3 linked regions of the Telluria mixta genome follow. The protein of the gene in region 3 interacts with the protein of the main gene of each other region in a pairwise test. Links are inferred from orthologs where the notes say so. Each region holds a gene or a part of one and is shown on either strand. Other genes may lie near its edges.

Region 1 (7,696 bases), 270 kb from region 3 along the record:
CTTGCCGGCCTTGTACTGCTCGACCGATTTCGCGTTGTTGGCCAGGACCTCGTCGACGATCGCTTCCAGCGCGCCCGTGTCCGAGATCTGCTTCAGGCCCTCGCGCTCGATGATCGCGTCGGCCAGGTTCTCGTCACCCGACTGCGCTTCCCACATCAGGCTGAAGACCTTCTTGCCCGCGTTGTTCGAGATCGTGCCGTCGGCGATGCGCTTCAGCAGCAGGGCCAGTTGCGACGCTTCGACCGGCGAGTTCTCGATGGCGACGTCGGCGCGGTTCAGCGCGGACGACACGTCACCCATCAGCCAGTTCGCGGCCGCCTTGGCGTTGTCCTTGCCGGCCTTCGCGACGACGGCTTCGTAGTAGGTCGCCATCGCCTGCGACGACGTCAGGATCAGCGCGTCGTACTCGGGCAGGCCGTAGTCGCGGATGAAGCGCTCGCGCATCGCGGCCGGCAGTTCCGGCATGCCGGCTTTCACGCGGTCGATCCACTCCTGCGAGATCGCGAGCGGCGGCAGGTCGGGGTCGGGGAAGTAGCGGTAGTCCTGCGCGTCTTCCTTGCTGCGCATCTGGCGCGTTTCCTTGCGGTCCGGGTCCCACAGGCGCGTCGCCTGCACGACCTTGCCGCCGTCCTCGATCAGTTCGATCTGGCGGCGCACCTCGTAATTCACCGCTTCTTCGATGAAGCGGAACGAGTTCAGGTTCTTGATCTCGCAGCGCGTGCCGAATTCCTTCTGGCCGACGGGGCGTACCGACACGTTGACGTCGCAGCGGAACGAGCCTTCCTGCATGTTGCCGTCGCAGACGCCGAGCCACATCACGAGGCCGTGCAGCGCCTTCGCATAGGCGACGGCTTCGGCGGCGCTGCGGATTTCCGGCTCGGAGACGATCTCCAGCAGCGGCGTGCCGGCGCGGTTCAGGTCGATGCCGCTCATGCCGTGGTAATCCTCGTGCAGCGACTTGCCGGCGTCTTCCTCGAGGTGGGCACGGGTCAGGTTGACGGTCTTCGTCTCCAGCTTGCCATCCTTCTCGAACGCGAACGTGAGGCTGCCGCCCTGCACGACCGGGTCTTCGAACTGGCTGATCTGGTAACCCTTCGGCAGGTCGGGATAAAAGTAGTTCTTGCGCGCGAAGACGGATTGCGGCGCGATCTTGGCGCCGACCGCGAGGCCGAAGCGGATGGCGCGTTCGACGGCGCCCTTGTTCATCACGGGCAGCACGCCCGGCAGCGCCAGGTCGACGGGGCTCGCCTGCGTGTTCGGCTCGGCGCCGAACCTGATCGAGCTGCCGCTGAAGATTTTGGAGTTGGTCGTGAGCTGGACGTGGTTCTCAAGACCGATGACGACTTCCCATTGCATGGTGTTCTCTCTTGTATGTCAGTGCGTCAAACGCCTTCGGGCGCGCGCGTATGCCAATCCGTGGCTTGCTGGTACTGGTGCGCGATGTTCAGCAGCTTCGCCTCGGCGAAATAATTGCCGATGATTTGCAGGCCGACCGGGCGCTTGCCGTTCTTTTCACCCTGGCCGAAGCCGACCGGGATCGACATGCCGGGCAGGCCGGCGAGGCTGGTCGACAAGGTGAAGATGTCGGCCAGGTAGTTTGCCACCGGGTCGTTCGCCTTGGAACCCAGGTCCCACGCGACGCTCGGGGCCACCGGGCCCATGATCACGTCGCACTTGTCGCGGAACGCGGCCTGGAAGTCGTCGGCGATCAGGCGGCGGATCTTTTGCGCCTGCACGTAGTACGCGTCGTAGTAGCCGTGGCACAGCACGTACGTGCCGACCATGATGCGGCGCTGGACTTCCTTGCCGAAGCCCTGTGCGCGCGTCTTCTTGTACATGTCCTGCAGGTCCGTGTACTCCGGGGCGCGGTAGCCGTAGCGCACGCCGTCGAAGCGCGACAGGTTCGACGAGGCTTCCGCCGGCGCAATGATGTAGTAGACGGGGATCGACAGCGACGTCTTCGGCAGCGAGATCTCGACCAGCGTCGCGCCCAGCTTCACGAATTCGTCCAGCGCGGCGCGCACGGCCTGCTCGACGTCGCTTGCCAGGCCTTCACCGAAGTATTCCTTCGGCACGCCGATGCGCAGGCCGGTCAACGGTGCGTTCAGGTCGCGCGTAAAATCTTCGCGGGCATTGCCTTGCTCGGCTGTGAGGCTCGTCGAGTCGCGCTCGTCGAAGCCGACCATGTCGTTCAGCAGCAGGGCGCAGTCCTCGGCCGTGCGGGCCATCGGGCCGCCCTGGTCGAGCGACGAGGCGAACGCGATCATGCCGAAGCGCGACACGCGGCCGTACGTCGGCTTGATGCCGGTGATGCCGCAGAACGCGGCCGGCTGGCGGATCGAGCCACCGGTGTCGGTGCCGGTCGCGGCAGGCGCCAGGCGCGCGGCGATCGCGGCGGCCGAGCCACCCGACGAGCCGCCCGGCACGGCCAGCGCGTCCCACGGATTCTTGACGGCGCCGAATGCCGAGTTCTCGTTCGACGAGCCCATCGCGAATTCGTCGCAGTTCAGCTTGCCGAGCGTGACCATGCCGGCGTCGGCGAATTTCGTGACGACGGTCGCGTCGAACGGGCTGGTGTAGTTGCCCAGCATCTTCGAGGCCGCGGTCGAGCGCCAGCCCTGCGTGACGAAGATGTCCTTGTGGGCAATCGGAATACCGGTCAGCGGGCCGGCATTGCCTGCCGCGATGCGCGCATCGGCGGCCTTGGCTTGCGCCAGCGACAGTTCCGGATTTACATCCAGGAACGCGTTATGCTGGCTGGCGGCGATGCGGTCGAGGTAGTGCCGGGTCAGCTCCGTCGCCGAGACTTGTTTCGAGTGCAGGAGCGCGGACAGCTCCTTGATGGTTTTTTGATGCATCATGATGGTCGACGTTCGCAGCGGGTTATTCGATGACTTTCGGCACCAGGTACAGGCCGTCCTGGGTTTTCGGGGCCGGGGCCTGGTAGTCGTCGCGGTGGTTGTCTTCCGTCACCACGTCCTCGCGCAGGCGCAGGGGCAGGGCGAGCACGCTGGCCAGCGGTTGCGACAACGGCGCAACACCCGTGGTGTCGACGGCCTGCAACTGGTCGGCGAGGGCGAAGATCCCGTTCAGCTCGTTCAAGGCGATTTCGGCATGGGCTTCATCCATGTCGAGCTGGGCCAGGTTGGCGATCCGTTTTACGTCTGAAAGTGTCAGGGACATGGCAAAAAGCGCGGTTCGATACCGCGTTCAAAGATGAATGTGTAGATAATGAAATTTGGACAACGGCGCGCTAAAGCTGATAAAAGCTTTCTAATACCGTCGATCTCGCAGGCTGATATGGGCACGAAACCACCCGTTTTTCAGCGTTTAATCGGTAAATTATAAGGTAGAATGGCGGGCTAATGCGTTCTCCGGGCGAAACCTGCCCCGCTTCCACGCATGAAAAGCCCGCGAGGCGCTCGGCAGTCGCGGCAAGGATTCCCCGATTAATGTTAGGCGCACCCTATCGCGCATATCAGGACACACATGTTTGGTTTTTTACGTAGCTATTTCTCGAACGACCTGGCCATCGACCTGGGCACCGCCAACACACTGATCTACGTGCGCGGCCTGGGCATCGTGCTGGACGAGCCTTCGGTCGTCGCGATCCGCCAGGAAGGCGGTCCGAACGGCAAGAAGACGATCCAGGCGGTCGGCAAGGAAGCCAAGCAAATGCTCGGCAAGGTTCCCGGCAACATCGAAGCGATCCGTCCGATGAAGGATGGCGTGATCGCCGACTTCACCGTCACCGAGCAGATGCTCAAGCAGTTCATCCGCATGGTGCACGATTCGAAGTTCTTCCGTCCGTCGCCGCGCATCATCATCTGCGTGCCGTGCGGTTCGACCCAGGTCGAGCGCCGCGCGATCCGCGAATCGGCGCTGGGCGCCGGCGCGTCGCAGGTCTACCTGATCGAAGAGCCGATGGCGGCCGCGATCGGCGCCGGCCTGCCGGTATCCGAGGCGACCGGCTCGATGGTCGTCGACATCGGCGGCGGCACGACGGAAGTCGGCATCATCTCGCTGGGCGGCATGGTCTATAAAGGTTCCGTGCGCGTCGGCGGCGACAAGTTCGACGAAGCCATCGTCAACTACATCCGCCGCAACTACGGCATGCTGATCGGCGAACAGACCGCCGAGTCGATCAAGAAGGCAATAGGGTCGGCCTTCCCTGGCTCCGAAGTCAAGGAGATGGAAGTCAAGGGCCGCAACCTGTCGGAAGGCATCCCGCGTTCCTTCACCATCTCGTCCAACGAGATCCTGGAAGCGCTGACCGACCCGCTGAACAACATCGTCTCGGCCGTCAAGAACGCCCTCGAGCAGACCCCGCCGGAACTGGGCGCGGACATCGCCGAGAAGGGCATGATGCTGACCGGCGGCGGCGCACTGCTGCGCGACCTGGACCGCCTGCTGATGGAAGAGACCGGCCTGCCGGTGCTGGTGGCCGAGGATCCGCTGACCTGCGTCGTGCGCGGTTCGGGCATGGCGCTCGAGCGCATGGACAAGCTGGGCTCGATCTTCTCGTACGAGTAACCCGGCCGTGGCTGCGCGGATAGGGCGTGTGACCGTTCCGGCGATCCTGCGGGGACGCTCCACGTTGCACGCGCTGCCCGCGTTTGGTGTCGCCCGTCTGCCGCAACCCCGCGCCGGGCGTCTGGATTGACGCGGGCGCCGGTCGCCCGCATTATTGGAAGTCATGGAATACAGTCCTCCGCCGCTGTTCAAGCAAGGCGCCCCCGCAAGGGTCAAGGTGACCGTGTTCGCTCTCCTGTCGATCGCGCTGCTCGTGGTCGACGCCCGCCTGCACGCGCTCACCGCCGTGCGCCAGGTGGCGGCAACGGTCCTGTACCCGTTCCAGATGGCTGCCCTGGCCCCGCGTGACGCGCTGGCCAACATGGGCACGTATTTTTCCTCGATCTCCGCGCTGCAGAAGGAAGTGCGCGACCTGAAGAGCCAGCAGGTCGCGATGGCCCAGGCCATGCAGCAGGCGCAGCTCCAGATGGCCGAGAACACGCAGCTGCGCCGCCTGATGGATGCGCGCGAGCACCTGCCCGTGCATTCGATGATGAGCGAGATCCTGTACGACGCGCGCGATCCGTCCACGCGCCGCGTGGTGCTCGACCGCGGCACCCGCAACGGCGTCAAGCTCGGCCTGCCCGTGATCGACAACGCCGGCGTCGTCGGCCAGGTCACGCGCGTGTTCCCGTTCACGTCCGAAGTCACGCTCCTCACCGACAAGGAGCAGGCGATCCCCGTGCAGGTGCTGCGCAACGGCCTGCGCAGCGTCGCGTATGGCCGCGGCCAGTCGGGTCTTCTCGACCTGCGCTTCGTCGCGCCGAACGCCGACATCCAGGTCGGCGACGTGCTCGTGACGTCCGGCCTGGACGGCGTCTACCCGGCCGGCCTCGCGGTGGCCAAGGTGATCCAGGTCGAGAACGTGGCGCAGGGCGCCTTCGGCCGCGTCGTGTGCCAGCCGCTGGCCGGCATCGACCGCCACCGCCAACTGCTGATCGTGATGTCCGACCAGCCGCTGCCGCCGCGCCCGGCCACGGATGCGCCGAAGGCCAACGCCGGCACCACGTCGAAGAAGAACCTGCCGCGCATGGAACCCGTGCCGCCGCTGCCGCTGCCGCCGCAACCGCTGGCACCGGCCGTCGCGCCGGCCGCGAACGGCGCCGCGCCCGCGCGCCCGAATCCGGCCGCTGCTGCGCGTACGCCGGCTGCAACGCAGGCCGCCGCGCCGGCCACAACGCCAGCCGTGCGGGCGCCGGCGACGACGCCCGCCGCCGGCGCGCCGGCCGCGGCAGCGCCCGCACGTAATCCAGCCACCGTCGCGCCGACCCAGCCTGCACCGGCTGCGCCGAAGGAGGGGACCTGATGCCGACGACAAACCGTCCGCACTACATCCTGTTGCCGGTCAGCCCGCTGTTCATCGCGTTCAGCCTGGTCTGCGCATTCATGCTCAACCTGCTGCCGTGGGGCCGCTGGGTCGGCGCGCCGGACTTCGTCGCGCTGGTGCTCGTGTTCTGGGGCATCCATCAGCCGCGCAAGGTCGGCATCGGCATCGCGTTCTGCATGGGCCTCCTGATGGACGTGCACGACGCCACGCTGCTGGGCGAGAACGCCCTCGCGTACACCTTGCTGTCGTACCTGGCGATCATGATCCACCGCCGCGTGCTGTGGTTCCCGCTCGTCACGCAGGCGATGCACGTGTTCCCGCTGCTGCTGCTCACGCAGGCGATCCAGGTGATGGTGCGCTTCTTCGTCACGGGCCGCTTCCCCGGCGCGCTCGTGTTCATCGAAAGCGTGATCGCCGTCGCGCTGTGGCCCGTGATCACGTGGCTGCTGCTGGCGCCGCAGCGCCGCGCGGTCGACAAGGACCATACGCGTCCGATCTGAAGACTTTTGATCGCATTCCCGAATGACCGAGATTAAAGACAGTGATCGCGAGATCCACCTGTTCCGCATGCGCCTGACGGCGATGGTGTTGTTCGTCTTCATCTGCTTCGGCCTGCTCGTCGCACGCTTCGTCTGGCTGCAGGTCGTCAAGCACAGCCAGTACATGGCACAGGCCGAGGACAACCGCATCGCACTGGTCCCCATCGTGCCGAACCGCGGCCTGATCGTCGACCGCAACGGCGTCGTCCTGGCCAGCAACTACTCCGCCTACACCCTCGAGATCACGCCGTCGAAGCTGGAAGCGAACCTCGATTCCGTCATCGACGAACTGGCGAAGCTCGTCACGATCGAACCGAAGGACAGGAAACGTTTTAAACGCCTGATGGAAGAGTCGAAGAATTTTTCCAGCGTCCCGATCCGCACCCGCCTGACCGACGACGAAGTGGCGCGCTTCACCGCGCAGCGCTTCCGCTTCCCCGGCGTGGAAGTGCAGGCGCGGCTGTTCCGCCAGTATCCGCTGGGCGAAGTCGCCTCGCACGTGCTGGGCTACATCGGCCGCATCAACCAGGCCGAGGCCAAGGTGCTCGATGCCAGCGACGATGCCGCCAACTACAACGGCACGGACCACATCGGCAAGGAAGGCCTGGAAAAGAGCTACGAGCGCCAGCTGCACGGCCAGACAGGCTACGAGGAAGTGGAGCGCTCGGCCGGCGGCCGCGCGATCCGCACCCTGTCGCGCACGCCGCCGACGCCGGGCAACAACCTGATCCTGTCGATCGACATCGAGCTGCAGAAGGTCGTCGAGGAGGCGTTCGGCAATTACCGCGGGGCGCTGGTCGCCATCGAACCGGCGACGGGCGACGTGCTCGCGTACGTGTCGCGGCCCGGCTTCGACCCGAACCTGTTCGTCGACGGCATCGACAGCCAGAGCTGGACGGAACTGAATACGTCGCTCGACAAGCCGCTGATGAACCGTCCGCTGTCCGGCACCTACCCGCCCGGTTCGACGTTCAAGCCGTTCATGGCGCTGGCCGCGCTGGAGCTGGGCCTGCGCCGTCCCGAGTACGGCATCAGCGACCCCGGCTTCTTCGTGCTGGGCGGCCACCGCTTCAACGACGACAAGAAGGGCGGCCACGGCTACGTCGACATGTACCGCTCGATCGTGATGTCGTGCGACACGTATTACTACCAGCTCGGCAACGAGATGGGCATCGACCGCCTGCACGACTTCATGCAGCCGTTCGGCTTCGGCGACAAGACCGGCATCGACCTCGAACACGAGAAGACGGGCGTGCTG
Region 2 (7,772 bases), 3.2 Mb from region 3 along the record:
CGCTCGCCCCGCAGTGTAGCGACCTTTTGCCCATCCACAAAGACCGGGGCCGCCGGCGATTCGCCCGTGCCCGGCAGCGAGATGCCGATGTTCGCGTGCTTCGACTCGCCTGGACCGTTCACGATGCAGCCCATCACGGCCACGTTCATCGCTTCCACGCCCGGGTAGGTCTTCTTCCATTCCGGCATCTGCTCGCGCAGGAAGGTCTGGATGTTGTCGGCCAGTTCCTGGAACACGGTCGACGTCGTGCGGCCGCAGCCCGGGCACGCGATCACCATCGGCGTGAATTTACGGAGGCCCATCGTCTGCAGGATTTCCTGGCCGACGACGACTTCCTTCGTGCGGTCGCCGCCCGGTTCCGGCGTCAGCGAGATGCGGATCGTGTCGCCGATGCCTTCCTGCAGCAGCACGGACAGGGCCGCGGTCGACGCGACGATGCCCTTGCTGCCCATGCCCGCTTCCGTCAGGCCCAGGTGCAGCGCGTAGTCGCAGCGCTTGCCCAGTTCGCGGTAGACGGCGATGAGATCCTGCACGCCCGACACCTTGCACGACAGGACGATCTTCTCGCGCGCCAGGCCGATTTCCTCGGCGCGCTGCGCGTTCTCGATCGCCGACGTGATCAGCGCTTCGTACATCACCGACTGCGCGCTCCACGGCTGGGCGCGGGCGGCATTCTCGTCCATGATGCGCGCCAGCAGCGCCTGGTCCAGGCTGCCCCAATTGACGCCGATGCGCACCGGCTTGTCGTAGCGGATCGCGGTTTCGATCATCTGCGCGAACTGGGTGTCGCGCTTGGCGCCCTGCCCCACGTTGCCCGGATTGATGCGGTATTTCGACAGCGCCTGCGCGCACTCGGGATAATCGCGCAGCAGCAGGTGGCCGTTGTAGTGGAAGTCGCCGACGAGGGGGACGTCCACGTCCATCCTGTCGAGCTGTTCGCGAATCGCGGGCACGGCGGCCGCCGCTTCCGGCGTGTTCACGGTGATGCGCACGATCTCGGAACCGGCGCGTGCCAGTTCCTTGACCTGGATGGCGGTGCCGATCACGTCGGCCGTGTCCGTGTTCGTCATCGACTGCACGACGACGGGGGCGTCGCCGCCGACCATCACCTTGCGCGCGCCGTGCTGCACGACCACGCCGCGGCTGGCGCGGCGCGGCAGCGGGCCGGAACCGATCGGCTCGTTGGCGTTGTTCGAAAAAGTCATCTGAGTGTTCCGTTGTTACTGGAGATTGACGCGCGAGATCGTCTTGCCCGGCACCTGCGGCAGGGAGACGGCCGTACCGCGCAGCGTCGCCGTCACGCCGCCCGGATTACCGACCGTCACGCGGACGGGCTGCTCGACGTTGACGGTCTCCGTGCTGCCCGCCTTGACGAGGCGCGAGAACAGCGGCGCGCCGCCCTTGGCCGGACGGACTTCGATCCAGGAGTCTTCGCGCACGTTCAGCACGAGGGCATTGGCGCCGCTGGCCGCAGGGGCTGGCGCCGGCACAGCCGACGCGGTCGCCGGGGCCGGCGTCGCGGGCGACGTGGCGCCGGGCGCTGCGGCCGGGGCCGCGGGAATGGTCGTCGGCGGCGCACCGGTCGCGGTCGCGCCCGGCACATTCACGACGGGACCCGGCGCGGCCGTGGTCGCAGGCGCGGTACCAGCCGGCGCGGTGGCCGGTGCCGATGCGCTGGCGCTCGGGCCCGGCACGGAAATCAGCGGCACGGCAGGATTCTGCAGGGTCTCGACAGAGCTGCCGTTGGCGGCCTCCGTCGAGGCACCGGTCGCGGCCGGCGTGGCCACGGTGCTGCCCGTGTCCGCATGCTGGCTGCCCGGCACGAAGCCGAAGTGCCATGCCGCGGCAGCGGCAGCCACGACGACCACGACGGCGCCCGCGATCATTCCCAGCGGCAGGGTCGAGCGCTTGCCGTGGCTCGGGAACCTGGATTGCGAGAACGAGGTCGGGGTCGGGCGACGGTTCGCCGTGACGGCGCTCGTATCGGGCGCGGGCTCGGTCTCCATGGCGATCTGGGCCACCAGCGGCGCCGGATCGACCTTCACCAGCTTGGCGTAGGCCCGCACGAAACCGCGGGTCACGGCCGGACTCGGCAGCGACGCGTAATCGCCCGCCTCCAGGGCGATGACCTGGCGCACCGCCAGTTTCAACTGGTCGGCCACCTGCTCGACCGACCACCCCATCGCCTCGCGCTGCGCGGCCAGGACCTGGCCGGGAACACCGTGCACAGGCGGTTGGTTGTCGGGCGTCGCCGGCTGATCTGCACGCTCGGAACTCATTGTCGTTGTCTCACTCACTAAAGGCACCGCGCTCGAAGGCCGCGTACTCGGGCGAGCCGGGGAAGCGCTTGCGCAACTGCGCCGCCAGCGAAGCTTCCGTGGCCCGGTCGCCGAGCATGTGCTTGACCCGGATGGCCAGCCACAGCACGTCGGCCGACAGCGTGTCGAGCTTCGCTGTCTCCGTCAGGCGGTTAATGAAAAACCCGGCGCGGGTGTAATCGCGCCGCTCGAAATATACCCGACCCAGGCCGGCGCTCGTCGCCGGCAGGTCGGGATCGTAACGCAGGGCGTCGAGCAGATAGCGCTCGGCCGCGTCGACATTCTTCATCTTCAGGCTGCAGTTACCTGCGTTCACCATGGCTTTGACCGGCGTCGCGTAATTTGGATTCTTCAGCGCCGCATCGAAATAGGTCATGGCCTCCGCCGGCTTGCCGCCGGCGTCGCACAGGAACAGCCCGTAATTGTTCGACAGATCCGGATTGCGCGGCGCCAGGCGCAGCGCGTGCCGGTAGTTCTCGTCGGCGAGGCGGTTCTCGCCCATCGCCGTGTAGATCAGGGCGCGCACGCCATACGCGTCGGCAGAGTCCGGGTTGGCGGCGATAGCCTGCTTCACCTCGTCCAGCGCGATCTCGTACTTGCGCTCCTGGTAATAGCCCACCGCCAGTTGCAGGCGGATCTGGGCGCGTTTTTCCGCGGCCGTCTGGTCGGACAGCGTCTTGAGCTCGTGCGATTCGCCCGCCATGCCACCATTGCCGGCGCACGCCGCCAGCAGCAGAGGAAGGGCGAGCGCGCAGGCCAGGCGTCCGGACAGCCGCGGCATCAGGACGAGATCTCCACGATCTTGCCGAAGTTAGGGCCGAATTTTTGCTGGTATTCGGCCATCTTGCTCATGCGCTCGTTTACGCGGGTACGGTCCTTGACCTCGCCCGCCAGCTGGCCGCAGGCGGCGTCGATGTCGTCGCCGCGCGTCTTGCGGATCGTCGTGACGAGGCCGGCGTCCATCAGCACCTGGGCAAACGCCTTGATGCGCGGGTTCTTCGAGCGCACGAGGCCGGATTCCGGGAACGGGTTGAACGGAATCAGGTTGAACTTGCACGACACGCCGACGACCGGATCATTGACGAGGGCGACCAGTTCGCGCGCATGCTCGTCCGTGTCGTTGACGCCGTCCAGCATGCAGTATTCGAACGTGATGAAGTCGCGCGGGGCAAATTCCAGGTAGCGCTTGCACGCGGCCATCAGCTCGCGCAGCGGGTATTTCTTGTTCAGCGGCACGAGCATGTCGCGCAGCGGGTCGTTCGAACCGTGCAGCGACACGGCCAGCGCCACCGGGCATTCCTGCGACAGCTTGTCCATGTTCGGCACGACGCCCGACGTCGACACGGTCACGCGGCGGCGCGACAGGCCGTACGCGTTATCGTCCAGCATCAGCTTGAGCGCGGTGACGGTCGGATCGAAGTTCAGCAGCGGCTCGCCCATGCCCATCATGACGACGTTCGTGATCTGGCGCTCGCCCTTCGGCCCCGGCTCGATGCCCTTCGTGCGGCGCAGTTCGAACTCGGCCATCCACAGCTGGCCGATGATCTCGGACACGCTGAGGTTGCGGTTGAAGCCCTGCTTGCCCGTCGAGCAGAAGCGGCAGTTGACGGCGCAGCCGGCCTGCGTGGAGATGCACAGCGTGCCGCGCGTCTCTTCCGGGATGAACACGGTTTCGACGGCATTGCCGTTGCCGACGTCCACGAGCCATTTGCGGGTGCCGTCGCTCGACGTGTGGTCGCTGATGATCGCCGGGGAACGGACTTCGGCGCGCGTCTTGAGTTTTTCGCGCAGCGACTTCGCCAGGTCGGTCATGTCGTCGAAGTTGGCGACGCCGAACTGGTGGATCCAGCGCTGCAGCTGTTTCGCGCGGAACGGCTTCTCCCCCAACTCGGCGCAGTAAGCGACGAGCTGCGCGGGATCGAAGTCCAGCAAGTTGGTGAGAGTTGCCATGATTGAATCCTGTGCCTTCAAAATAAGTCCCGCCCGCCGGGCTCTTCGAGCATGGGCGAGCGGGATATTGCAATGTTAAACCGGCCTGAGGCCGATCAACACAAATAATTGCTACTAAAGATTAACGCGAGTAGACGTTCAGTGCCGGGAAGTAGTAAGCGATCTCGACAGCTGCGGTCTCGGCGGCGTCCGAACCGTGCACGGCGTTGGCGTCGATCGAGTCGGCGAAGTCGGCGCGGATGGTGCCCTTGTCGGCTTTCTTCGGATCGGTTGCGCCCATCAGTTCGCGGTTCTTGGCAATCGCGCCTTCGCCTTCCAGCACCTGGATCATGACCGGGCCCGAGATCATGAAGTCGACGAGATCCTTGAAGAACGGACGCTCTTTGTGGACAGCGTAGAAACCTTCGGCTTCGGCGCGCGACAGCTGGGCCATACGGGCAGCGACGATCTTCAGGCCTGCGCCTTCGAAACGGCTGTAGATTTGGCCGATCACGTTTTTAGCGACTGCGTCAGGTTTGATGATCGACAGGGTGCGTTCGATTGCCATTTAAAAACTCCAATAAAAAGAAAGGTTTAAATCGAGATTTGGGAACTCAATCAACCTTCTATTTTACCATACATCCGTCATCCTACCGATATTGCGTGGGAGGGAGGCCGGATGATACAGTGACAATGATGAGTCCTCGTCCATATGGGGCGCGCGCCGGACCTTATGCAAGACTTAAAACTTGCGTTTCCGGCACATTGCCCCTGTTGACGCCAGGTCCAGTCCCCATATGGGGAGCAAAGCGATTTCTTCCAACGGAGGCATTATGATTCCCAGCCTGCAGAAAACCTACGACGTCTCGGCCATCCAGGCCACGCGTCACCGCGTGCTGCGCAACACTTACTGGTTGCTGGCACTGTCCATGGTCCCGACGGTGCTCGGCGCATACATCGGCCTGCAAATGGCCCTGCCGATCTTTGCCGGCGGCATGGGCGTGATCCTGTTCCTCGCCATCGCGTTCGGCTTCATCTTCGCGATCGAGAAGACCAAGAACTCGGCGGCCGGCGTACCGATCCTGCTCGGCTTCACGTTCTTCATGGGCTTGTGGCTGACCCCGCTGCTGCGCTTCACGCTCGGCTTCAGCAATGGCGGCACCCTGATCATGACCGCGTTCGCCGGTACCGCGGCCGTGTTCGCCACGATGGCGACGATCGCGACGGTGTCCAAGCGCGATTTCTCGGGCATGGGCAGCTGGCTGTTCGCCGGCGCCATCGTCGTGATCCTGGCCGGCCTGGCCAACGTGTTCCTGCACCTGCCGGCGCTGATGCTGGTCGTGTCGGTGCTCGCGATGGTGATCTTCTCCGCCTTCATCCTGTTCGACGTGAACCGGATCGTGAACGGCGGCGAGACCAACTACATCAGCGCGACACTGGCCATCTATCTGGACATCTACAACGTGTTCACGAGCATGCTGCAACTGCTGGGCATCGGCTTCGGCAACCGCGACTGATCCCCACCGCTCGCATCGACGAGCCGGCCTGCGGGCCGGCTTTTTTATTGCCCAAGACCGGGGTCAGAGCCCGGTTTTTGGAAACATCCGGCGCGCAATGGGCGGACAGCAGCTTACCGAAAGTATGATTGGCAGAACCGCACGGCCCTGCGTACAATATCCGTTCGCTTTCGATCCCGTCCCCATGTCCCGTAGCCTGGTCCACGTATTGCTGTCGCTGCTGCTGCTCGTTTCGCAGCAGTTGTCGGTCGGACACGGCTATACGCACTGGGCGGAGGCCGCCGACACGCTCGTCCAGCAGACCGCAGCCACGGCGGACACCGACGACGGCACCGGCAAGCTGCCCAAGCCCGGCCTGCACGACCTGTGCGGCCAGTGCGCGGCCAGCGCCCAGATCGCGTTTGCGCTGCCTTCCTCGCTGCGGCAATTCGTCCCGGCCGAGCTGGCCTATGCCGCGCCCGCCGTGCCGGCCACTCCGGGCATCTGCCTGCTCACGACCTGCCCGTTCCAGTCGCGCGCACCCCCTCAAGCCTGATAACACCTCCCGCTGTTTCCCGTACCGCCCGGCACGTCCCGGCGGTATGGGCCGTTATCCATTCGCTTGAGATTGTAGAAAAATCATGAAAATCGAACGTACGCTGCTCGCCAGCGCGCTCCTGCTCGCCTTCCACCCGGCCGTCCGCGCCGACGATCAAGAAACCATCAACGACGGCAAGATCCAGCAGGTCGTCGTCACGGCCAGCCCGTTGCGCAACGGCGAAGGCGACCAGATCCTGACGCCGGCGAAAGTGCTCGCGGGCGACGAGTTGCGTGACAAAGTCGGCAGCTCGCTGGGCGAGACGCTGCAGAACGAACTGGGCGTATCCGCCTCCGCATTCGGCGCAGGTGCGTCGCGCCCCATCATCCGCGGCATGGAAGGCTCGCGCGTAAAGATGCTGGAAAACGGGATGGCGACGTCCGACGTGTCCGGCCTGTCGAACGACCACGCCGTCGCGTCCGAAGGGGCCGTCGCGCGCCAGATCGAGATCCTGCGCGGCCCCGCCGCCCTGCTGTACGGCTCGGGCGCCATCGGCGGCCTCGTCAACGTCGTCAACGAACGCATCCCGACCGCGCTGGAACCGAAGGTGACGGGCCAGGTCGAGTCGCGCCTGAGCACGGTCGACAACGGCAAGGACATGTCCGGCACGCTGGACGGATCCGTCGGCAAGTTCGGCCTGCACCTGGACGGCAACCTGCGCAATACGGACGACTACCAGATTCCCGACCTGCGCGTGGCGAACGACCCGACGTCGCGCATGAACCGCCTGCCGAATTCCGATACGAAGGAGCGCAACATCGGCATCGGCGGTTCGTACATCGACGACTGGGGCTATGCGGGCCTGTCGGCATCGCACCTGACCAATTTCTATGGCATCCCGACCAACGAGGGATCGCACATCGACCAGCGCCAGAACCGCTACGACTTCGACAGCGTCATCAAGAACCCGCTCGCCGGCTTCGAAAGCGCGCGCGTCAAAGCCGGCTATACGGACTACCACCACGCCGAGCTGGACGATGGCGTGCCCGCCACGCTGTTCTCGAACAAATCGTTCGAATCGCGCGTCGAGCTCACGCACCAGCCGATCACGCCCCTGGGCCTGCACGGCACGTTCGGCGTGCAGACGGAAAACACACACTTCTCGGCGCTGAGCGCGGAAGGCGGACCGGACACCGTGCCGGTCACGCACTCGACCACGCAGGCTGCCTTCCTCGTCGAGGAATGGAGCCAGGGTCCGCTGCGCTGGAACGCGGGTCTGCGCTATGAAAACGTCGACCGCAAGCCGGTCGGCAACCGCGAACGCAGCTTCGACCTCGGCTCCGGCTCGATCGGCGCGCTGTGGCCGTTCACGAAAGGCTATTCGTTCGGCGCGACGGTGTCGTATGCCCAGCGCGCGCCCGCGACGGAAGAACTGTATTCGGGCGGTCCGCACGACGCCACGCTCACGTTCGATGTCGGCGATCCGGACCT
Region 3 (7,866 bases):
CGGCCTCGATCGGTTCGCCTTCCGGCATCTTGAGGCGGTCCATCACGGCGCGCACGCGGTCGCCCGCGAAGATGCGCAGCAACGGGTCGTCCAGCGACAGGTAGAAGCGCGACGAACCCGGGTCGCCCTGGCGACCGGAACGGCCGCGCAGCTGGTTGTCGACGCGGCGCGACTCGTGGCGTTCGGTGCCGATGATGTGCAGGCCGCCCTGCGCGACGACGTGGTCGTGCAGCGACTGCCATTCCTCGCGCAGCTTGGCCGATTGCTCGGCCTTCTGTTCCGGCGTCAGCGCCTCGTCGGCCTCGATGAACTGGATCTGCTTCTCGACGTTGCCGCCCAGGACGATGTCGGTACCGCGGCCCGCCATGTTGGTGGCGATGGTGATCATCTTCGGACGACCAGCCTGCGCGATGATCTCCGCCTCGCGTGCGTGCTGCTTCGCGTTCAGCACGTTGTGCGGCAGCTTGGCCTGGTCCAGGATACCCGACAGCAGTTCCGAGTTCTCGATCGACGTCGTGCCGACGAGGACCGGCTGGCCGCGCTCGTAGCAGTCGCGGATGTCGTTCAGCATCGCCTGGTATTTTTCCTGCGCCGTCTTGTACACCTGGTCCTGGCGGTCCTTGCGCTGCGACGGACGGTTCGGCGGGACGACGACGGTTTCCAGGCCGTAGATCTCCTGGAATTCGTACGCTTCCGTATCCGCCGTACCGGTCATGCCGGACAGCTTGCCGTACATGCGGAAGTAGTTCTGGAAGGTGATCGAGGCCAGCGTCTGGTTCTCGTTCTGGATGCGCACACCCTCTTTCGCTTCCACGGCCTGGTGCAGGCCGTCGGACCAGCGGCGCCCCGTCATCAGGCGGCCGGTGAATTCGTCGACGATCACGACTTCGTTGTTCTGCACGACGTAGTGCTGGTCCTTGTGGTACAGCACGTGCGCGCGCAGGGCGGCGTACAGGTGGTGGATCAGCGTGATGTTGGCGGCGTCGTACAGCGAGGCGCCTTCCGGCAGCAGGCCCATCTTCGTGAGGATGGCCTCGGCCTTCTCGTGGCCGGCCTCGGTCAGCAGCACGGTGTGCGCCTTCTCGTCCTTCGTGTAGTCGCCCGGGACTTCGATGTTGCCCTTGCCGTCCGGGGTCTCCTCGCCGATCTGCAGGGTCAGCAGCGGCGGGACTTCGTTGATCTTGTGGTACAGCTCCGTGTGGTTCTCGGCCTGGCCGGAGATGATCAGCGGGGTGCGCGCTTCGTCGATCAGGATCGAGTCCACCTCGTCGACCACGGCGAAGTTCAGGCCACGCTGCACGCGCTCGCGCATCTCGTAGACCATGTTGTCGCGCAGGTAGTCGAAGCCGTACTCGTTGTTGGTGCCGTAGGTGATGTCGGAGCCGTAGGCTTTCTGCTTGCTGTCGTGATCCATCTGCGACAGGTTCACGCCGGTGCTCAGGCCGAGCCAGCCGTACAGGCGGCCCATCTGTTCGGCGTCGCGCTGGGCCAGGTAATCGTTGACCGTCACGACGTGCACGCCCTTGCCGGACAGCGCGTTCAGGTACACGGGCAGGGTCGCCATCAGCGTTTTACCTTCGCCGGTGCCCATCTCGGCGATCTTGCCGTAGTGGAGGACCATGCCGCCGATCAGCTGCACGTCGAAGTGGCGCATCTTCATGACGCGCTTGGCAGCTTCGCGGCAGACGGCGAAGGCTTCCACGAGGATGTCGTCCAGCGTGGCGCCCCGGCCAGGCGTTGCTTGAATTCGTTTGTCTTTGCCTGGAGATCGGCATCGGACAGCGCTTCCATCTGCGGCTCGAGCGCGTTGATCTCGCGTACGGATTTTTGGTATTGCTTGAGCAGACGCTGGTTACGGCTGCCGAAAATCTTGGTCAGGAATGACATGCTGTGTTCTTCAAAAGTACGCCGCGAAAAAGGTCCGAGGAGCCCAGGATGATAGCAAAAACATATCTACCCGAGAGCACCAATGGCAAAAAGCCACCGATTTTATCATGCGATCCGGCCACACTTGGGGGTCGCCCGGCGGATCACAAGTGCGGCTGGCAAAAAATGTTATCAAACTGCATTCGATTTCACACAACGCGCACGATTCTTGGCGGCAGGGTGCGCGGCTGTGGTATGTTCCAAGCATGCAGTCTTCTAATCAGCAGCGTCCATTCCATATCTACGGCACCCGCGACCGCAAGACGGCCTTCGGCGCCACCGACTTCCTGCGCGCCAACGACCGCCTCGCGGCCCTGATGCCGACCGCCCTGCGCGTGGGCAATCTGCAGCGTGACGTCAAGGTCATCCTGCCGCCGATGTACGCCGGCTGCGACGTGCTGTCGTTCCAGGATGCCGTGCTGACCCTCGCCGTGCCCTCTTCCGCCGTCGCGGCCAAGCTCAAGCAGCAGCTGCCCAAGCTGCAGGCGGGTTTGCAGAAAAAGGGATGGCAGGTGGAGAACGTGCGCATCAAGATCCAGATGCGGCCTAACGTGCCCGTGCGCGAGGAGGCGAAGCCGTCCTCGCTGACCTTGCCGCCGACGGCGGTGGATGCGTTCGAGCAGTTGGGAGAGACGTTGCCGGAAACGCCGCAGAACGCGGCGCTGATCGCGGCAATCAGAAGGCTGGCGGAGCGACGCAAGTAGGGTGGACAGCTCCACCCGGCGATGTGCTGTGACGTGGCGTATCCGCCGTCCACGCGTTCATGCAGCGTCGGCGCACCATCAGGTCAGCGCCCACTCCCGCTCCATCTGCGCGCCGTAGGACACCGGCGCCCGCTCCTGCGCCTCGAACGTGACGATCTCGTAGGATTCCGGATGCGCCAGCAACTCGCGCAGCAGCAGGTTGTTCAGGCCATGGCCCGACTTGTGCGCCTCGTAGCTGGCCAGAAGCGGCGAGCCGACGAGGTACAGGTCGCCGATCGCGTCGAGGATTTTATGACGCACGAACTCGTCGTCGTAGCGCAGGCCGTCCGCATTCAGGATCCGGTATTCGTCCATCACGATCGCGTTTTCCAGCGAACCGCCGCGCGCCAGGCCCATGCCGCGCAGGCTTTCCACGTCCTGCATGAAGCCGAACGTGCGGGCACGCGCCACGTCGTGCACGTACGAGACCTTGCCGAAGTCGACGACGGCGCGCTGCGTCGTGCCGTCCACGGCCGGGTGGTTGAATTCGATGAAGAAGTCGAGCTTGAAGCCGTCGTATGGCGTGAGGCGCGCCCATTTCTCGTTGGCGCCGCTGCCCTGGCGGACTTCCACGGGTTTCAGCACGCGGATGAATTTCTTGGGCACGGCCTGCTCCTGCACGCCCGCCTGCTGCAGCAGGAAGACGAACGACGACGCGGAACCGTCCATGATCGGGATTTCTTCGGCCGTGACGTCGACGTACAGGTTGTCGATGCCGAGGCCGGCGCAGGCCGACATCAGGTGCTCGACGGTCGAGACGCGCGCATTGCCCTGCGTGAGCACCGACGCCATGCGGGTATCGCCCACGATATCGGCATTCGACGGGAACTCGACGATAGGGTCGAGATCGACGCGGCGGAACACGATGCCCGTATCGGCGGCCGCCGGACGCAGGGTCAGCTCGACCTTGGTTCCGGAGTGCAGGCCGACACCTGTCGTGCGGACCAATTGTTTGATGGTTCGTTGTTTGAGCATCGTTCGATTATATCGTAGGGCTTTCGCGCCTGCCGGAGGCCCCCACCCGGCGGTGGCTGGAACACCACGTTTTCACGGATGCTCGGCCTCCGCGTGGGTGGTTTCGTGGCGGATCAGGTACAGGCCACTGCCGATGATGATGGCGGCACCCAATAAAGTGTATTCATCTGGCAAGGTTTTCCACATGAGCCAGTCGATCGCCACGCCCCACGCGAGGGCCGTATACTCGAACGGCGCCACCACGGACGCCTCGCCATGGCTGAACGCTTCCGTCAGCGCCAGCTGGCCGAAGAAGCCGCTGACGGCCAGCATCAGGATCAGCAGCAGGTGCTCCGCCTGCACGGGCACCCATGCAGGCGCGGCCATGGGCGTCGCGCCGGTGGCCATCAGCACCATCAGCCAGAACATCATGTGCTCGCCCCGATCCGTGCGCGCGAGTACGCGTCCGGCCACGGCCGAGACGGCATAGCATACGGCCGCGATCAGCACCGCGAGGCCGCCCAGCGAGAAAAAGCCGGCGCCGGTCGGCCGCAGCACGACGAGCACGCCGGCCATGCCGACGCCGATCGCGATCCAGCGCGCACCGTTTACGCGCTCGCCCAGCACGAACACGGACAGCGCCGTGATCAGGATCGGACCGACGAAGAAAATCGAATACGCTTCGGCCAGCGACAGCGTCTTGAGGCCGTACGTGAACAGGGCCAGCATCGCGATGCCGATCGCGCCGCGCAGCAGGTGCAGCGGCCAGCGGATGCGCAGCAGCGAGCGCTGCCCGCCGCGCCAGAACAGGTACGCGCCGACGAGCGGCAGCGCGGACAGCGCGCGGATCGCCGCCACCTGCAGCGCCGGGAAATGCGCGGACAGGAGCTTCATCGTCATGTCCATGATGGAGAACATGGCGACGCAGACCAGCATCGCGCGGATGCTGCGCATGTTCCCGGCAAGCCGGCTCACGGGCGCATCTCTCACAGCCGCAGCTCCATGAACAGCGACAGCGGATCCTCCCGGTGGTCGCCGAACGGTGCCCGGCGCTCGAAGCCGAGGCGCTCGTACAAACCGATGGCTTCCGGCTGATGAATGCCGGTCTCCAGCCGCAGCACCGACAGGCCGGACATCCGCGCGAACATCACGAGGTGTTCGAGCAGCTTGCGGCCCGTCCCCAGTCCGCGCCTGCGCTCGTCGACGAACATGCGTTTGACTTCGCCATATTCCTGCTTGTTGACGAGCGCCGCGCAGCCCACCGCCGCGCCGTCCACGTCGCGCGCCACGAGGAACAGCACGTCGCCCTGCATGAGCGACGCGATGTCCATCAGGTGGTTGCTCTCGGCCGGATACAGCGCGGCGCAGTACGCGTCGAGACGCGCGAGCATGTCGCGCACCTCGGGCTGGTCCGGCGATTCGGTGTTGATGATCAAGCGTCGATCAGCCCAGTTGCTTGAGCAGCGTCTCGGCCGACGACACGTCGAAGCCACCGCTCTCGACGTTCAGCTGCTTGACGACGCCGTCCTGCACGAGCATCGAGTAGCGCTTCGAGCGCACGCCGAAGCCCTTGGCGACGAGGTCGAATTCCAGGCCGAGGGCCTTGGTGAACGCGGCGCTGCCGTCGGCCATCATGCGCACGATGCCGGTGGCCTTCTGGTCGCGGCCCCACGCGCCCATCACGAATGCGTCGTTGACGGAGATGCACCAGATCTCGTCGACACCCTTGGCTTTCAGCCGGTCGGCCAGCTGGATGTAGCCGGGCAGGTGCTGGGCCGAGCAGGTCGGGGTGAAGGCGCCGGGTAGGCCGAAGATGGCGATGGTCTTGCCTTTCACGAGGTCGGCCACGTTGAACGTGTTCGGGCCGAGCGCGCAGCCTTCGGTTTCGACGTCGATGAATTCCTGCAGGGAGCCTTCGGGCAGGCGGTCGCCGATCTGGATCGTCATGGTGGTATTCCTTTCAAGTTTCAAGAACCCGCAAGTATGCCTGATCCAGCCCAAACCGGGGTCAGAGCCCTTATTTTGGCAACTGCCCGCAAGCTATTTCCAAAAATCGGGCTCTGACCCCGGTGTTGAAAAACGAAAGGCCAGGCTGCTTGGAACAGCCTGGCCCCGCATCATGGAGCGCCGGTGGTCAGCCGGCGTTGGAGTCTGCTACTTAGTCGGCTTGCTTGCGCAGGAACGCCGGGATGTCGTAGGTCTCGACACCGTTGTTCTGCATCGCGCGCACCTGCTCGGAGGCCTGCTCGCGGCGCCACACGGCCGGCTGCTTCATGCCGTCCATCGCGCCGGCGCCGGTCGCCGTACCCATGGTCACGCCGGCCGTCACGCCCGGGGTGCCGGACATCATCGGCGCGCCGTACGTGCCGGTGCGCAGGACCTGCTGCGGCTGCACCAGCGAGATGTTGGCCTTGTTCTTGCCCAGGCCCGTCGCGACGACGGTCACGCGCAGTTCGTCGCCCATCTCGTCGTCGTAGGCGATGCCTTGTGCGATCGCGGCGTCCGGCGCAGCGAAGGCGCGCACGGCGGCCATGACTTCCTTGATCTCCTTACCTTTCAGGCCGCGCGACGCGGTGACGTTTACCAGCACGCCCTTCGCGCCCGACAGGTCGATGCCGTCCAGCAGCGGCGAAGCGACGGCCTGTTCGGCGGCGATGCGCGCGCGGTCGACGCCCGACGCGGTCGCGGTGCCCATCATGGCCTTGCCCTGCTCGCTCATGATGGTCTTCACGTCGTTGAAGTCGACATTGATGTGGCCCGGGACGTTGATGATCTCGGCGATACCGGCGACGGCGTTGTTCAGCACATCGTCCGCATGCTTCATCCAGTCCAGCATCGATTCGTCTTCGTAGATGTCTTCCAGTTTTTCGTTCAGGATGACGATCAGCGAGTCGACGTGCTTGGTCAGTTCGTTCAGGCCGTTTTCGGCGACGTCCATGCACTTCTGGCCTTCGTACGAGAACGGCTTCGAGACGACGGCCACGGTCAGCGCGCCCAGGCTCTTGGCGACTTCCGCGACGATCGGCGCGGCGCCGGTGCCCGTGCCGCCGCCCATGCCGGCGGCGATGAAGACCATGTGCGCACCGCGCAACGCGTCTTCGATGCGCATGCGCGATTGCTCGGCCAGCTGGCGGCCGATTTCCGGACGCATGCCCGCACCCAGGCCGGACTCGCCGATCTGGATGATGTTGTGGGCGCTGGATGCGGCCAGCGCCTGGGCGTCGGTATTCGCCGCGATGAACTCCACGCCGGCCACGCCCTTGTTGATCATATGCTGGACCGCATTGCCACCCGCGCCGCCAACGCCGACGACCTTGATGACGGTGCCCAATGCTGCGTTATCGACCATATCGAACTCCATGATGAACTCCTAATCTCGATGAGCCGTTTCCAAGCCCGAATCCTCGCGGACATCGCCAGGACTCGAGATTGGAAACGCGCCACTATTTTAAAAATGTTTCGTGTCCGTTACCAAGCAAATCTGCTACTAGCTGTTACTAAACCTCGAAAAACCCGCCACGCGTTGCGTTTACGTTGTTCCCATCCTGGCTCACGCGCGCCGCGGTCCTCCGCCGCCTCAGAAATTCCCGAGGAACCACTCTTTCATTCGTTGCCACACTGCCTTCACCGATCCATCCTGACGCGTGACGATGTGACCGCGCAGGTACTGTTTTTTCGCTTCCAGCAGCAGACCGAGGACCGTCGCGTAGCGCGGGCTGCGCACGACGTCCGCCAGTTGCCCCCGGTATTCCGGCGTGCCGAGGCGCGCCGGTTTCAGGAAGATGTCTTCCGCCATTTCGATCATGCCCGGCATGATCGACGAGCCGCCCGTCAGCACGATGCCCGACGAGAGCACGCCTTCGTAGCCGGACTCGCGCACGACCTGGTGCACCATCGCGAACAGTTCTTCCACGCGCGGCTCGATCACGGCCGCCAGCGCCTGGCGCGACAGCGCACGCGGACCGCGGTCGCCGAGGCCCGGCACTTCCAGCGACTCGCCCGGATCGGCCAACACCTGCTTGGCCACGCCGTAGCGGATCTTGATCTCTTCCGCCTCGCCCGTCGGCGTGCGCAGCGCCATCGCGATGTCGCTCGTGATCTGGTCGCCGGCGATGGGGATCACGGCCGTGTGGCGGATCGCGCCATCGCTGAAGACCGCGATGTCGGTGGTGCCGCCGCCGATGTCGATCAGCACGACGCCCAGTTCCTTCTCGTCGTTCGTCAGCACGGAATCGGCCGACGC

Evidence for each region. The genes of interacting proteins can lie anywhere in the genome.
Region 1: the proteins of ftsZ (region 3) and P0M04_RS04615 interact in binary tests that used the Escherichia coli proteins (3 or more experiments, as listed by UniProt). The link is inferred for Telluria mixta from one-to-one orthologs.
Region 2: the proteins of ftsZ (region 3) and rlmN interact in binary tests that used the Escherichia coli proteins (3 or more experiments, as listed by UniProt). The link is inferred for Telluria mixta from one-to-one orthologs.

The regions. Positions count from the first base shown.
Region 1 is NZ_CP119520.1:1,029,426-1,037,121, reverse strand. What follows is about bases 2,699-5,511. They hold P0M04_RS04615 (rod shape-determining protein), read left to right. Parts: upstream 2,699-3,489; coding sequence 3,490-4,533; downstream 4,534-5,511. Other genes in these bases: mreC (rod shape-determining protein MreC), read left to right, coding at 4,697-5,511; gatC (Asp-tRNA(Asn)/Glu-tRNA(Gln) amidotransferase subunit GatC), read right to left, coding at 2,884-3,183; gatA (Asp-tRNA(Asn)/Glu-tRNA(Gln) amidotransferase subunit GatA), read right to left, coding at 2,699-2,858. Also shown: Asp-tRNA(Asn)/Glu-tRNA(Gln) amidotransferase subunit GatB, read right to left, coding at 1-1,356; more of gatA, read right to left, coding at 1,383-2,698; more of mreC, read left to right, coding at 5,512-5,878; rod shape-determining protein MreD, read left to right, coding at 5,878-6,399; mrdA (penicillin-binding protein 2), read left to right, coding at 6,422-7,696. UniProt on the Escherichia coli protein: Forms membrane-associated dynamic filaments that are essential for cell shape determination. Acts by regulating cell wall synthesis and cell elongation, and thus cell shape.
Region 2 is NZ_CP119520.1:3,936,671-3,944,442, reverse strand. What follows is about bases 2,186-5,074. They hold rlmN (dual-specificity RNA methyltransferase RlmN), read right to left. Parts: upstream 4,272-5,074; coding sequence 3,099-4,271; downstream 2,186-3,098. Other genes in these bases: ndk (nucleoside-diphosphate kinase), read right to left, coding at 4,390-4,815; pilW (type IV pilus biogenesis/stability protein PilW), read right to left, coding at 2,290-3,099; P0M04_RS17495 (RodZ domain-containing protein), read right to left, coding at 2,186-2,279. Also shown: ispG (flavodoxin-dependent (E)-4-hydroxy-3-methylbut-2-enyl-diphosphate synthase), read right to left, coding at 1-1,205; more of P0M04_RS17495, read right to left, coding at 1,221-2,185; P0M04_RS17475 (Bax inhibitor-1/YccA family protein), read left to right, coding at 5,081-5,764; P0M04_RS17470 (hypothetical protein), read left to right, coding at 5,949-6,299; P0M04_RS17465 (TonB-dependent receptor), read left to right, coding at 6,385-7,772.
Region 3 is NZ_CP119520.1:760,169-768,034, forward strand. Bases 4,884-7,866 are described here. They hold ftsZ (cell division protein FtsZ), read right to left. Parts: upstream 6,985-7,866; coding sequence 5,782-6,984; downstream 4,884-5,781. Other genes in these bases: P0M04_RS03340 (GNAT family N-acetyltransferase), read right to left, coding at 4,884-5,059; P0M04_RS03345 (peroxiredoxin), read right to left, coding at 5,067-5,570; ftsA (cell division protein FtsA), read right to left, coding at 7,201-7,866. In the rest of the region: P0M04_RS03325 (DciA family protein), read left to right, coding at 2,133-2,630; lpxC (UDP-3-O-acyl-N-acetylglucosamine deacetylase), read right to left, coding at 2,709-3,644; P0M04_RS03335 (DMT family transporter), read right to left, coding at 3,717-4,559; more of P0M04_RS03340, read right to left, coding at 4,610-4,883. UniProt on the Escherichia coli protein: Essential cell division protein that forms a contractile ring structure (Z ring) at the future cell division site. The regulation of the ring assembly controls the timing and the location of cell division.